4 regions of the Vibrio diazotrophicus genome follow, and region 1 is predicted to be linked to each of the others. Evidence: predicted binding sites of a transcription regulator. Region 1 holds the regulator's gene; each other region holds the start of a gene.
What was found. Region 1 encodes MetJ, which represses methionine synthesis genes. Its sites were predicted from a motif close to TTAGACNTNTANANGTCTAA; they were not measured.
Positions count from the first base shown of each region.

Region 1 (3,142 bases):
AACCAAAACCAAGCTGCTGTTTCTTCGCAATCTCATGCCCTGGGTGCTCTGGTAGGCTAGGGTGGTATATGGTTTTAATCAATGATTGAGATTTCAAATAATCCAAAATTTGCAGAGAGCTTTCTTCATGCACACGCATGCGTGCACCTAGGGTGCGAATACCACGCAGTGTCATATAGCTGTCAAACGGTGTTCCCGTAGCGCCAATACAGTTCCCCCACCAAGCAAGCTCTTCAGCATGAGCCTTGGTTTTACTGATCACGACACCACCAATCACATCTGAGTGACCATTGATAAATTTAGTCGTAGAGTGAATGACAAAATCAGCGCCCAGTGTCAGGGGCTGTTGGTATATAGGGGTTAAGAAAGTATTGTCTACCGCCACTAAAGCACCAACCGCTTTTGCTTGCTGGCAGATTTGTTCGATATCAACCACTCGCACTAGTGGATTAGAAGGTGTTTCTAACAACACCAGTTTTGGTTTTTTCGCCAATGCTGCTGCAAGTGCTTGCTGATCCGATTGATCAACAAACTGAACTTTGAAGTCGCCTTTATTCGAACGGGTGTTGAATAAACGGTAAGTTCCGCCATAGCAATCATGAGGAGCGATAATTAAGTCGTTAGGACTAAGAAACGTTGACGCAAGCAAGTTTAAAGCTGAAGTGCCGCAGTTGGTCACTACTGCACCCTCACCGCTCTCTAATTCGTATAACGCTTTTTCTAGCAGACCTCTGTTAGGGTTGCCAGAGCGGGTATAGTCATATTGTGGAACTTCGCCAAACGCAGGAAAGCCGTAGTTAGTCGAGAGATAAATGGGTGGAACGACCGCGTGGTATTGAGTATCTGATTCGATTCCGGTACGAACGGCGATGGTAGCTGACTTACGTTTGGTCATGAGTGTTTCCTTTCCTAAGACTCTTAAATATACCCGTCCTATTTGAAGCTGCATTGTTGCTGACTCGCTTGTCACTTAACTGCAACTACAATTAGTTTGTGTATAGACATCCAAATTTACAGTAAGAATACATGTGTTCGTCTATATTGGGGAATTGCATCATACTTTACTTATCTTATTTAAAGACGTCAACACTTCTAGACGTCTATATGTCTTTGCTTATGGCGGTAAATCCCGCTAAAATCTAGCCTTTGGAATTATTACTCGAATTCGAACAATGAAGGTGCGCAATGGCAGACTGGAACGGTGAATATATTAGCCCCTATGCAGAGCATGGGAAGAAAAGTGAGCAGGTGAAAAAAATTACCGTATCAATTCCTCTTAAGGTATTGAAAATTCTCACAGATGAGCGTACTCGCCGCCAAATCAATAACCTGCGTCATGCGACCAACAGTGAGCTTTTATGTGAGGCGTTTTTGCACGCATATACAGGCCAGCCGCTACCAACGGATGAAGACCTGCGTAAAGACCGTCCGGATGATATTCCAGCTGAAGTGAAAGCGTTAATGACTGAAATGGGTATCGAATTCGAGGCTTACGACGACTAATTGTTGTCGATAATCTGTTTTTACGCCTAATTGTGCAGATAGATATAAAAAGCCCTGATACGAATCAGGGCTTTTTTGATGCAATGCATTAGCAAGTGGCATTAGCGAGTAATTAAACCACTAGGCTCAAAACTAGTTCGCCATGTAGTTTTCTGGCATCTCGATACGTGCAACACCAGAATCAATAGCCGCTTGAGCCACAGCTCTTGCCACACGAGGAAGTAAGCGTGGGTCCATTGGTTTAGGAATAATGTATTCTGTGCCAAAACTTAATGTATCAACACCAGCGGCTTTTAACACTTCTTCAGGCACAGGCTCTTTCGCTAACTCGCGAATGGCTGCAACTGCTGCCAGTTTCATTTCATCGTTGATCACTTTCGCGCGCACGTCTAACGCACCACGGAAAATAAATGGGAAACAAAGCACGTTGTTAACTTGGTTTGGATAGTCGCTTCGGCCTGTACCCATAATCAAATCGTCACGCACAGCATGGGCCAGTGCAGGTTTGATTTCTGGATCTGGGTTTGAACAAGCAAACACTACAGGTTTATCCGCCATCAATTTGAGTTCATCAGCCGTCAGTAGGTTAGGGCCTGAAACGCCTAAGAACAGATCAGCGCCTTTAATCACATCTTCCAACGTACGTTTGTCTGTGTTATTGGCAAATAACTGTTTGTATTCATTGATGTCATCGCGACGAGTGTGGATGACGCCTTTACGGTCAAGCATGTAGATCTTTTCACGCATAGCACCACATTTAATCAGCAGCTCCATACACGCGACAGCCGCTGCACCTGCGCCTAGACAAACAATAGTACATTCGTTGAGTTCTTTGCCTTGCAGTTCAATCGCGTTAAGCATGCCTGCTGCCGTAACAATCGCAGTACCGTGTTGGTCATCGTGGAAGACGGGTACATCACAACGTTCAATCAGGCGACGTTCAATTTCAAAACAGTCAGGTGCTTTAATATCTTCTAGGTTGATACCGCCAAAGGTATCAGCAATGTTGGCTACGGTATCAACAAATTCATCGATAGTGCGGTGTTTTACTTGGATATCGATGGAATCTAGGTTTGCAAAACGTTTGAACAGCAAAGCTTTACCTTCCATAACTGGCTTTGAAGCCATCGGTCCAAGATTACCTAAACCAAGAATGGCGGTACCGTTAGAAATAACGGCGACGGTATTGCCTTTTGCTGTGTATTTATAAACGTTATCAACGTTCTGTGCGATTTCGCGAACAGGTTCTGCAACACCAGGGCTGTAGGCGAGTGCTAAGTCTTTTGCTGAATCTGCTGGTTTTGTGAGAGCGATGGCAATTTTGCCTGGAATTGGCAGAGCGTGGTAGTCGAGGGCTTGCTGACGAAAAGCTTCTTCCTCGTTGAGTTCATGGCGATCATTATTGGACATTTGGTGGAGCCTTATTGTTTTTGTTAAGGCCACTCATTCTAGAGTATGTCAATGGGTCTTCATAGTTATGATAAGTGAGAAATATAGCTCCTAAGACCAGATTATTGAGTTCGACATGTGTCTGGTTGAAGAAAGCGAAAACTAAAAAGGACGCCGTAGCGTCCTTTTTTAAATCTTTGCGTAAAGTAAAATTACTTCTTGCTAGATAGAGCGCCGAAACGCTTGTTGA
Region 1 covers NZ_CP151842.1:223,118-226,259, forward strand. The annotation lists gene AAGA51_RS00995 (O-succinylhomoserine (thiol)-lyase) at 1-895, opposite strand, end outside; gene metJ (met regulon transcriptional regulator MetJ) at 1,186-1,503, shown strand; gene AAGA51_RS01005 (malic enzyme-like NAD(P)-binding protein) at 1,636-2,913, opposite strand; gene rpmE (50S ribosomal protein L31) at 3,105-3,142, opposite strand, start outside.

Region 2 (3,142 bases), 1.0 Mb from region 1:
ATTTTTTACTTCTATTCCCGAGTGCAGACGACCAAAACTCGTGATGAAGGACCTATATGGGTTCTTTATCTGGCCAACGGTTTATCACTGGCATATGTCGGTGTATTGATTAGTGAAGCGGCAAGCTGGAGTGCTTCTTTATCACTGTTCATGATGATATTTCTGCTTGGCTCGGTATTCGCGAACATGCTTTTGTCCATTGCTCGTAGCAGGCTAGATGCGTTTCATCGTATTCTGCCTGTGGTAGGAATTTTGTCTGCAATGGCTACAACGTTGTGCATTGTTCCATTTGCTTACTCACTTGAAAGCGAACAGTTAGCCGAGTTAACCATGCCATTGATCATCAGTTTCAGTTTACTGATTGTCGGTATCGTTTTTTGGAGCTGGCATATTATTACGGCCAAGAAGCCGGAGAAAGGTCAGTTAGCGGTAGCATTCTTGCTGGTGTTGCTGGCGAGCACAGGTTTTCACAGTCTCTATCTGATTCAATAATCAGAATTTAGCTCCCTAGAGCAAAATCACTTTTTTTGTGTGAAATCCCGACTAGGCTTAATAGGTGGGTTTTGTTCAAAGGAGTGCCGATATGGATCTGAGCAATGTTAATAAGCTGGATAGTATTATTCTTTTAGGCATAGTGAATGAGAAGCTACGCTTGGAGTGTGACAGCTTAGATGAGCTGGTTTCCACTTATGAAATGGATGTTGAAAGCGTGGTTGGTAAATTGAGTCATCTTGGCTTTCGCTATGATCCATTAACCAACCAGTTCAAATCATCAGGTCGTTAAGTTTAATCGCATTTTTAAGCCATCTTGATTCCGTCAAGGTGGCTTTTACATTGCTGTTTTGCCGTTGCAAAGAATGTTTGTAAGTAGCGTTTGTCTTTATCGCTATTACGCACCGCCGCAAACAGTCGACGCCATAAGCCATTGCCCAATGGTTTACTGGTGATCAATCCCTGACGCGAAAACTCGCTGATGGCCCAATTAGGTAGAGCAGCAACGCCTAAGCCTGCCGACACCATCTGTACCAACATCAATGTATTATCTGCTTGTTTCCATTTTGCTGGCTCTACACCTGCGGGGTGTAAGAAGTGTTTCACTACATCTAAACGCTGCTTCTGCACTGGGTAGCTCAACAGTGTTTGTTCTGCCAAATCTTCTGGTGCAATAGACTCTTTGATGGCGAGAGGATGGTTAGTGGCAGTGATTAAGCGCATTTCAAAATCAAACAGAGGTTCGTAGTGCACTTCTGAGCGCGGAAGAATGTCGGAAGTAATCACTAAGTCCAGTTCGCCAGCAAGCAGTGCCGGCAGAGGTTCAAAACCGAAGCCAGATGAAAAGTCTAATGCGACGCTTGGCCAAGCCACTTGATACTCTCTTAACGCGGGCATAAGCCATTGGAAACAGGAATGGCACTCAATCGCCATATGCAGCCTGCCGTTCACGTCTTCTTTTAAGCTCGCCAGTTCATTTTCTCCTTTGGCGATTCTCGGCAAAATGTCATCGGCAAGCTTAAGCAGTATTTCACCCTCGGAAGTAAACTTTACCGGTCTTGTTTTTCGTAAGAAAAGTTGGCTACCAAGTCTCGCTTCAAGGTCTTTAATCTGATGAGAAAGGGCTGATTGAGTCAAATGGAGTGAAGTCGCTGTTGACGTCAATGATCCTGTGTCTCTCAGCGAAGCAATCGTTCTTAAATGTTTTAGCTCTATCATGAGATTTCCTCATCATTCCGTAAGCATCATGAATTTAAAAACTAACTTACGCCCTTTTTTTGGAGCTGTAAACATCTAGACGTCTATTTCTTGGTTTGGTTTGAAGTATTGTTCATTAAGCAGGTTTGGTGTGTATGAATATTTTTAATAAACAAGTTGAATATTAGTTGATTGTTTCATTGAGCGGTTAGCGAGATAGTTTGGCCATCCAGACATCTTTAGTGTCTAACCTCAGCTTAATAGAAGGAACGATCATATGGCGACAATTACACATATTTTGGGCTATCCACGTATTGGTGAAAAACGCGAACTTAAATTTGCACTAGAGAAATACTGGCGTGGTGATATTACTCAGCAAGAGCTAAAAGCGGTAGGTAGCGAAATCCGCCACAACAACTGGGCTTTACAAAAAGAAGCGAGTTTAAGCTTTACGACAGCAGGCGATTTTGCATGGTATGACCATGTTCTTACAACTACTTTGCTGCTTGGACATGTTCCTGCTCGTCATCATCTATCTCATAACAAAGATAGCTTTCCAGATCTCGATACGCTTTTCCGCGTTGGGCGTGGTCAGTCGCAAAACTCGTGCGGTTGTAGCGGCAGTGCGGCGTCCGACATGACCAAATGGTTCAATACTAACTATCACTACATCGTTCCTGAATTCAGTTCTGATGATAAGTTCGAAGTGAGCTGGCCGCAGCTATTTGAAGAAGTCAACGAAGCGGTGAAAACAGGTGCAAACGTAAAACCTGTGCTTTTGGGGCCTGTGAGTTATCTCTACTTGGGTAAAGAAGTGGAAGATAATTTTGACCGTTTAACTTTGCTTCCACGTTTGCTGACGGCTTATCAAAACATTTTGTCTAAGTTGGCTAAACAAGGGGTAGAGTGGGTTCAAATCGACGAGCCAGTACTGTCACTTGAGTTAGAAAGCCAATGGCAAGATGCATTTAAGCTGGCGTATCAGGTACTGCAAGGCGATGTAAAAGTGCTTCTAACAACGTACTTTGATTCGGTGATTGATACATTGGACAAAATCGTTGCACTGCCTGTAAACGGTCTTCACATCGACATTTCAGCCGCGCCACAGCAGTTAGAAAGTGTACTAGAGAAATTGCCACAACAGTGGGTGTTGTCAGTGGGTGCTATCAACGGCAGGAACGTTTGGCGTGCAGATTTAGGTAACCTGCGTAACAGATTGCAGCCAGTAAAAGATAAGCTGGGTGATCGCCTTTGGATTGCGAGTTCATGCTCACTGCTGCACAGCCCGGTGAATTTAGAACTCGAACAAAACCTCTCAGCAGAAGTACGTAGCTGGTTTGCGTTTGCCAAGCAAAAAGTCACCGAAGTCGCGCTACTTGGACGAGCATTAGATGGCGACCAAGAAGCGATTCTGGCTTGTGATACTTACAGCTTGCCTATCGTTGATAGAAAA
Region 2 covers NZ_CP151842.1:1,262,839-1,265,980, forward strand. The annotation lists gene AAGA51_RS05710 (hypothetical protein) at 1-492, shown strand, start outside; gene AAGA51_RS05715 (DUF4250 domain-containing protein) at 584-784, shown strand; gene metR (HTH-type transcriptional regulator MetR) at 799-1,710, opposite strand; gene metE (5-methyltetrahydropteroyltriglutamate--homocysteine S-methyltransferase) at 1,967-3,142, shown strand, end outside.
Region 2: metE (5-methyltetrahydropteroyltriglutamate--homocysteine S-methyltransferase) is a predicted target of MetJ. The motif match lies at 1,778-1,797, and genes of this name have one in related genera.

Region 3 (3,142 bases), on a different replicon from region 1:
TTTGGTGGAGACTCGGTTTTTACCTCGGCGTTTTGCGTCGTAAAGTGCGAGGTCAGCGCGATGGTATATGTCTTCCATCCCCGTATCACTTTCAGCGAAATAACTTAAACCTATACTGATGGAGACTCGCGTATCGGAAAGCTCTTCGTGTAACAGTGTGTTGGATACCGCATCTACCAGTCTCTCTGCAAACGCGACGGGAGAAATCTCATCAGTATGCTTAAGAATAATGCCAAACTCATCGCCACCGAGCCGACCAATGGCGTCAGTTTTACGCACTTTGAGTTTGCATATCTCTGCGACTTTGCGGATCGCTTCATCGCCTAGGCTGTGCCCGTAGGAGTCATTAATCCGTTTGAAATTATCGATATCGACGACTAGGAAGCAGTAGTTTTCATGGTAACGCTTGAACGCATAAAACGCATCGTTAAGCGTTTCAAACAGTTTTCTTCGATTGAGTGTTTTGGATAAATCATCCACTTCAGATTGATAGAGCAATTGCTGCTGAATATGGTATCGAGCGGTAATGTTACGAGCAACCCACACCACCGCTCTTTCGCCATAGCGTAATGATTTTAGAGGGCTGACACGTCCTTCAAAACGCAGTTCCCCAATCGGGCCCGTTGCTTCATCGACCGTATCTACATCATCAGCAGACAAGGAATATTCAAAAACTTTAATGCAATCGCAATCGAGCGTTTCTTTAATTCTATCTTTAAACCAAGTGGCCTTTTCTGGTGGAAGGACATTGTCGAGGGTTAGTCCCTTTAAAGATGATCCGTCATGGTAAAGATCGGAGTTTTCACCACCAAATATCGCGGCATAGCGACCAGATTCAGTGAGAACAAAAACCAAATCAGGCAGAGCTGAAATTACCGCAGCGTATTCTTCGCATTCATAACACTGTCTATCCATATGTTCTACTTTCACGTAGTTCCAACCCTTTCCAATAGGCCTAATCATAGGCTGAACCACTCACATTCATAACAAAAGTGGCTCAACTGTTGATATTTTAGCTCATGTTTTTAAAGTCTAAGGGTGATCAATACGTGATTTACACATACTGGCGAATCTAACCAGAATTTGTTTCGCCTGCTCTGTTTCAGCAACCTGTTCGAGCTTGCTTGTGTAGCTATCGGCAATCGCTTCTTTCAAACCTTCAACAGAATCTCGCATGATGTCGCTGGTAAACTCCGGATGGAATTGCACGCCCCAAGTGCAACTGCCAGCTCGGAAGGCATGGTGTTCATCCAAATCGCTTCTGGCTAGACAAACAGCGTTCGGTGGAAGCTGCTGCACCGATTGGAAATGTACCGTTTGAGCTGCAAAGTTTGCTGGGAGTGACTCAAACAATGGATCATTACTTGCGCTCGGTAAACGCTCCAACTCTACCGTGCCAATTTCCAGACCTTTCGGGTTATAACCCACAGCACCACCAAGAGCTTGGGCGATTAATTGGTGACCAAAGCAAATGCCAAGAAGAGGAATTCTCTTTTCAGTGAGGGCAACGATGTCGTCTGATAATTTCAGCATCCAGTCGGTCTTTTCCGTCACCATAGAAAGTGAACCCATGATGATGACACCAGCCAAAGAATCATAATCAGGTAAAGCCTTGCGAGTACCATCTAGGAAAGTCACAGGGATATTGACCTCACTGATGGCTCTTTGTGCCCAGTGTTCAAAATCACCGTATTTCTTGAGTTGTTGTTCAGGAGCCTGACCAACATTAATTATCAGTAACGTTTTCATAAATTCCTTTTTTTGACTTCCTGCTACTTTGGCTAATTTAGTGAAAACGAAATGTGAGTTCAATCGCTATTTGTTGCGCTTAAGAAAAGGACTGCGGGAACTAACTTATAGCAAATTATTAGTTGCATATTACTTAGTCATCGATAATATAGCTGTTTAGACGGCTATACGTCTCTATGTTTAGGTAAGGAATAAATAAAATGAACGGATATAAAAAACTCTCTCAGTTGGGCTTAGTGGCATCGTTGGTTTTCGGCTTAGCAGCTTGTGGTCAGAAAGAGAGTGATGAAATCTCTGTTGGCGCAACAGTTGGTCCTCACGCGCAGGTAGTGGAAGCGGTTGCAAAAGAGGCAGCTAAGCAGGGTTTAAAAGTAAAAGTAGTCGAGTTTTCTGACTACATTACGCCAAACGCGGCGTTGGAAGATGGCAGCATTGATTTGAACAGCTATCAGCATCTTCCTTTCCTAAACAACTACAACAATAGTCAAGGTTCTCACCTTGTCTCTATTGGCGAATCTATCCTGATGCGTATGGGTATTTATTCGAATAAATACAAATCGTTAGAAGAGTTGCCAGAGAATGCGCGTATTGCCATTCCAAATGATCCAACCAACGGTGGTCGTGGCTTACTGCTGTTTGCTGACGCTGGTTTGATTACCTTGAAAGCGGATGCTGGCTTTAAAGCGACGCTAAACGATATCGTTGAAAACTCGAAAAACTTCGAGTTCTTGGAAGTGGATGCGGCACAATTGCCACGTACTTTGGACGATGTTGATGCAGCGGCTATCACTATGAACTACGTAATGTCTGCGGGTCTTGATCCTAAGAAACAGGGTATCTACCTAGAATCGAAGCAAGCACCTCTAGCGGTGATGGTGATTGCAAGCCGTGAGAAAGACAAAGATAACGAAGCGTACAAAAAATTCGTAGAAATCTACCAGTCACAAGCGATTCGAGACTTCATGCAACAAACCTTCAATGGCACTATTGAACCTGCGTTCTAATTGCCCAGATTCCCGTAGCAACGCCTGTTGCTGCGGGAAGTCAAACCTCCGCTTTGATTGTTTCTCCCTGCCTATATAATTTCTTCTCCCTTGCAATAATTTATTGTTATAACTAAAAATTCATAAAAGACTTTATCTGCAATAATTTGCCCCTATATCTTAAGAAGTCGTAAATCGAATACGTAAACCAAGAGAAGGATCAACCATGGCAAGTGAATATATCCCACCAAGAGTCTGGACAATGGACAGCGAAAATGGTGGTCAATGGGCGAGTATCAACCGACCGGATTCAGGTGCTCGTTTTGAAAGAGAACTTCCAGTGGGCTCTCACCCAATTCAGCTTTACTCAATGGGTACGCCAAATGGCCAGAAGGTGACCATCATGCTTG
Region 3 covers NZ_CP151843.1:103,944-107,085, forward strand. The annotation lists gene AAGA51_RS15825 (diguanylate cyclase) at 1-915, opposite strand, end outside; gene AAGA51_RS15830 (glutamine amidotransferase) at 1,033-1,749, opposite strand; gene AAGA51_RS15835 (MetQ/NlpA family ABC transporter substrate-binding protein) at 1,950-2,753, shown strand; gene yghU (glutathione-dependent disulfide-bond oxidoreductase) at 2,959-3,142, shown strand, end outside.
Region 3: AAGA51_RS15835 (MetQ/NlpA family ABC transporter substrate-binding protein) is a predicted target of MetJ. The motif match lies at 1,906-1,925, and genes of this name have one in related genera.

Region 4 (3,142 bases), 620 kb from region 1:
GCTCCAGAGCCGGAAGGAATACGAACCAAGCGATACAGGCTTTCCGAGGTCTTTAACACTGCGTTTTCTTCTGATACGTAAGCTACATCAAACTGCTTCTCATCGTCGCAAAGGTAATGTTGAAAATCACTGTCCCTAACTTTAAGTCCATCGACTTCGGTTGAGCTTGAACACGCCATTAGTGCAGTCAAGGGTAGCGCCACCAAGCAGAATGCGACTAGGATATCGTTTCTATTCATGATGATTCTCTCTTCAAATAATAAAAAAGGCCGCCTAAGCGACCTCTTAATACCAACCCCAGCAATGTCTCAACTACCGATTACTAGTAATGGTATTATTTACGCTCTTTTAAATAGTTAGGCACTTCGCGCAAACTGTCCAGTACAACAGTGGCTAAACTTTCACCTTTTTCAGTCACAGGCTTGCCTGTACGAACTAAGATCTTGGTACCGACTCCGGCTGCTTCTGCGGCCATCATGTCTTCCGCTTTGTCACCCACCATCACAGAGTTCGCCATATCGATCTTCAAAAAGTCACGAGCAGAGATAAACATACCCGGCTTTGGCTTACGGCAATCACAATCTTCTTTATACTTGCCTACACCATACTCGGGATGGTGAGGACAATAGTAGATGCCATCAAGCTCAACGCCATTATCAACGAAGTTCCAGTCCATCCACTGCGTTAATGACAGAAAACGATCTTCACTGAACATGCCACGAGCGATACCCGACTGGTTGGTCACCAATACAAGTAGATAGCCCATTTCATGCAGTGTTTTCGCGGCTTCAAAAACACCGTCGATAAACTCAAAATCATGTTCGTCGCTTACATAGCCATGATCGACATTTATTACGCCGTCACGGTCTAAAAACACAGCTGGTTTCGCCAAAATATTCATCTCTTTAAAGTCAAACTACGCGAATTATTGCACGCTTTATTTCTTTCATCACTATCTAATTACTTAACAGTATCACTCAAACAACCATTTAGACGTCTAGACGTAAAAATATCTATTGACTTGAACTTAGTTAAGCCATAGCATCCTCTACCAAGTTAGAACGAGTTAAATATTTTATTCTGTTGTTGCTGCTTTTTTAGTAATACAAAGGTAACTCGTTACAAAACAACCAAGATTTATCCCTGCGCAGGTTTTTCAATGATTGAGATTAGTCACGTCAACAAGGTGTTTTATCAAGGCACGAAAGAAATCAATGCTTTAAAAGACATCAACCTTAACATCCAACAAGGCACGATCTTTGGTGTTATTGGCTCATCAGGTGCTGGTAAAAGTACGCTGATTCGTTGTGTGAACATGTTAGAACGCCCAACTAACGGTAGCGTTATTGTTGATGGTGTTGACCTTACTAAGCTGAGCTCGAAGCAATTGAGCGAAGCACGCCGTAACATCGGCATGATTTTCCAGCATTTTAATCTGCTTTCTTCGCGTACTGTGTTTGAAAACGTTGCTCTGCCGTTAGAGCTTGCTGGTCAAAGTGTTAGTCATATTGAGAAGAAAGTTTCTGAACTTCTTCAGTTGGTTGGCTTGTCAGAGAAACGTGACACTTACCCATCAAATCTAAGTGGTGGTCAAAAGCAACGTGTTGCGATAGCTCGTGCTCTGGCATCTGATCCAAAAGTGTTGCTGTGTGATGAAGCAACCAGTGCTCTCGATCCTGCGACTACGCAGTCGATTCTTGAGCTTTTGAAAGAGATTAACCGTAAGTTAAACATCACTATTTTGTTGATTACCCACGAGATGGATGTAGTAAAAAGTATATGTCATGAAGTGGCTATCATCGGTGACGGTGAATTAGTAGAGAAAGGTTCTGTGGGTGATATTTTTGCTCATCCAAAAACAGAACTTGCTCATCAGTTCATTCGTTCAACACTGGATTTATCGATTCCTGATGATTACCAAGCACGTTTGCAGCCAACACGAGTGCAAGGCAGTTACCCATTAGTTCGTTTGGAATTTACCGGCGCAACTGTTGATGCACCGTTGATGTCGCAAATTTCGCGAAAATTCAACATTGATGTCAGCATCCTGAGTTCAGATCTTGATTACGCTGGCGGTGTGAAGTTCGGCATGATGGTAGCGGAAATCTTCGGTGATGAAGAAAACGATAACGCTGCAATTCAATACCTTCGTGACAATAAAGTAAAAGTAGAGGTGCTTGGTTATGTCCTTTAATACCATTGCTAACTGGTTATCACTAAACGGTGACCTGCTTTTAACAGCAACTTGGCAGACTTTGTATATGGTAGCTGTTGCTGGCGTTATTGGTTTCGCGCTGGGTATTCCACTAGGCGTTATTCTGCACACGACTAAAAAAGGTGGTTTGCTAGAAAACACTAAGTTGAACAGCATACTTGGCGCAATCGTCAACATTGGCCGTTCAGTACCGTTTCTTGTGTTGATGGTAGCGATTATTCCAGTAACTAAATTGCTTGTGGGAACGTTCATTGGCACAACAGCAGCAATCGTACCTCTAACTATCGGCGCAATTCCTTTTGTTGCTCGCTTGATTGAAGGGGCATTATTGGAAGTTCCAACTGGTCTTGTTGAAGCTGCACAATCTATGGGCGCAACACCAATGCAAATTATTCGCAAGGTGCTGTTACCAGAAGCAATGCCGACCATTCTAAACTCTGTAACGATCACGCTGGTTACTCTTGTGAGCTACTCAGCGATGGCTGGTACAGTGGGTGGCGGCGGCCTAGGTGATGTGGCTATTCGTTACGGCTTCCACCGTTACGATGTGGTGATAATGGCAGTAACCGTTGTCATGCTTATTGTTCTAGTACAAATAATTCAATCAATCGGTGATGCATTCGTACGCCGCGTTGATCACAGATAAAACGATACAAGAATTTCTAACAAGGAGATTACCATGAAATTCAATCTTAAAAGTTTACTGACCATTGCTGCTGCAGCATCTGCGCTTGTACTAGCTGGCTGTGGTGATAAAGAAGCGGATACCAGCAAAGTAAAAATTGGTGTTATTGCGGGTGCTGAAGCTCAAGTAGCAGAAGTGGCTGCGAAAATTGCAAAAGACAAATATAACTTAGATGTTGAACTTGTAACTTTCACTGACTACGTAACACCAAACGCTGCGCTTGATGACGGTTCAATCGATGC
Region 4 covers NZ_CP151842.1:845,609-848,750, reverse strand. The annotation lists gene AAGA51_RS03870 (MliC family protein) at 1-239, opposite strand, end outside; gene gmhB (D-glycero-beta-D-manno-heptose 1,7-bisphosphate 7-phosphatase) at 335-892, opposite strand; gene metN (methionine ABC transporter ATP-binding protein MetN) at 1,160-2,194, shown strand; gene AAGA51_RS03855 (methionine ABC transporter permease) at 2,184-2,861, shown strand; gene AAGA51_RS03850 (MetQ/NlpA family lipoprotein) at 2,895-3,142, shown strand, end outside.
Region 4: metN (methionine ABC transporter ATP-binding protein MetN) is a predicted target of MetJ. The motif match lies at 990-1,009, and genes of this name have one in related genera.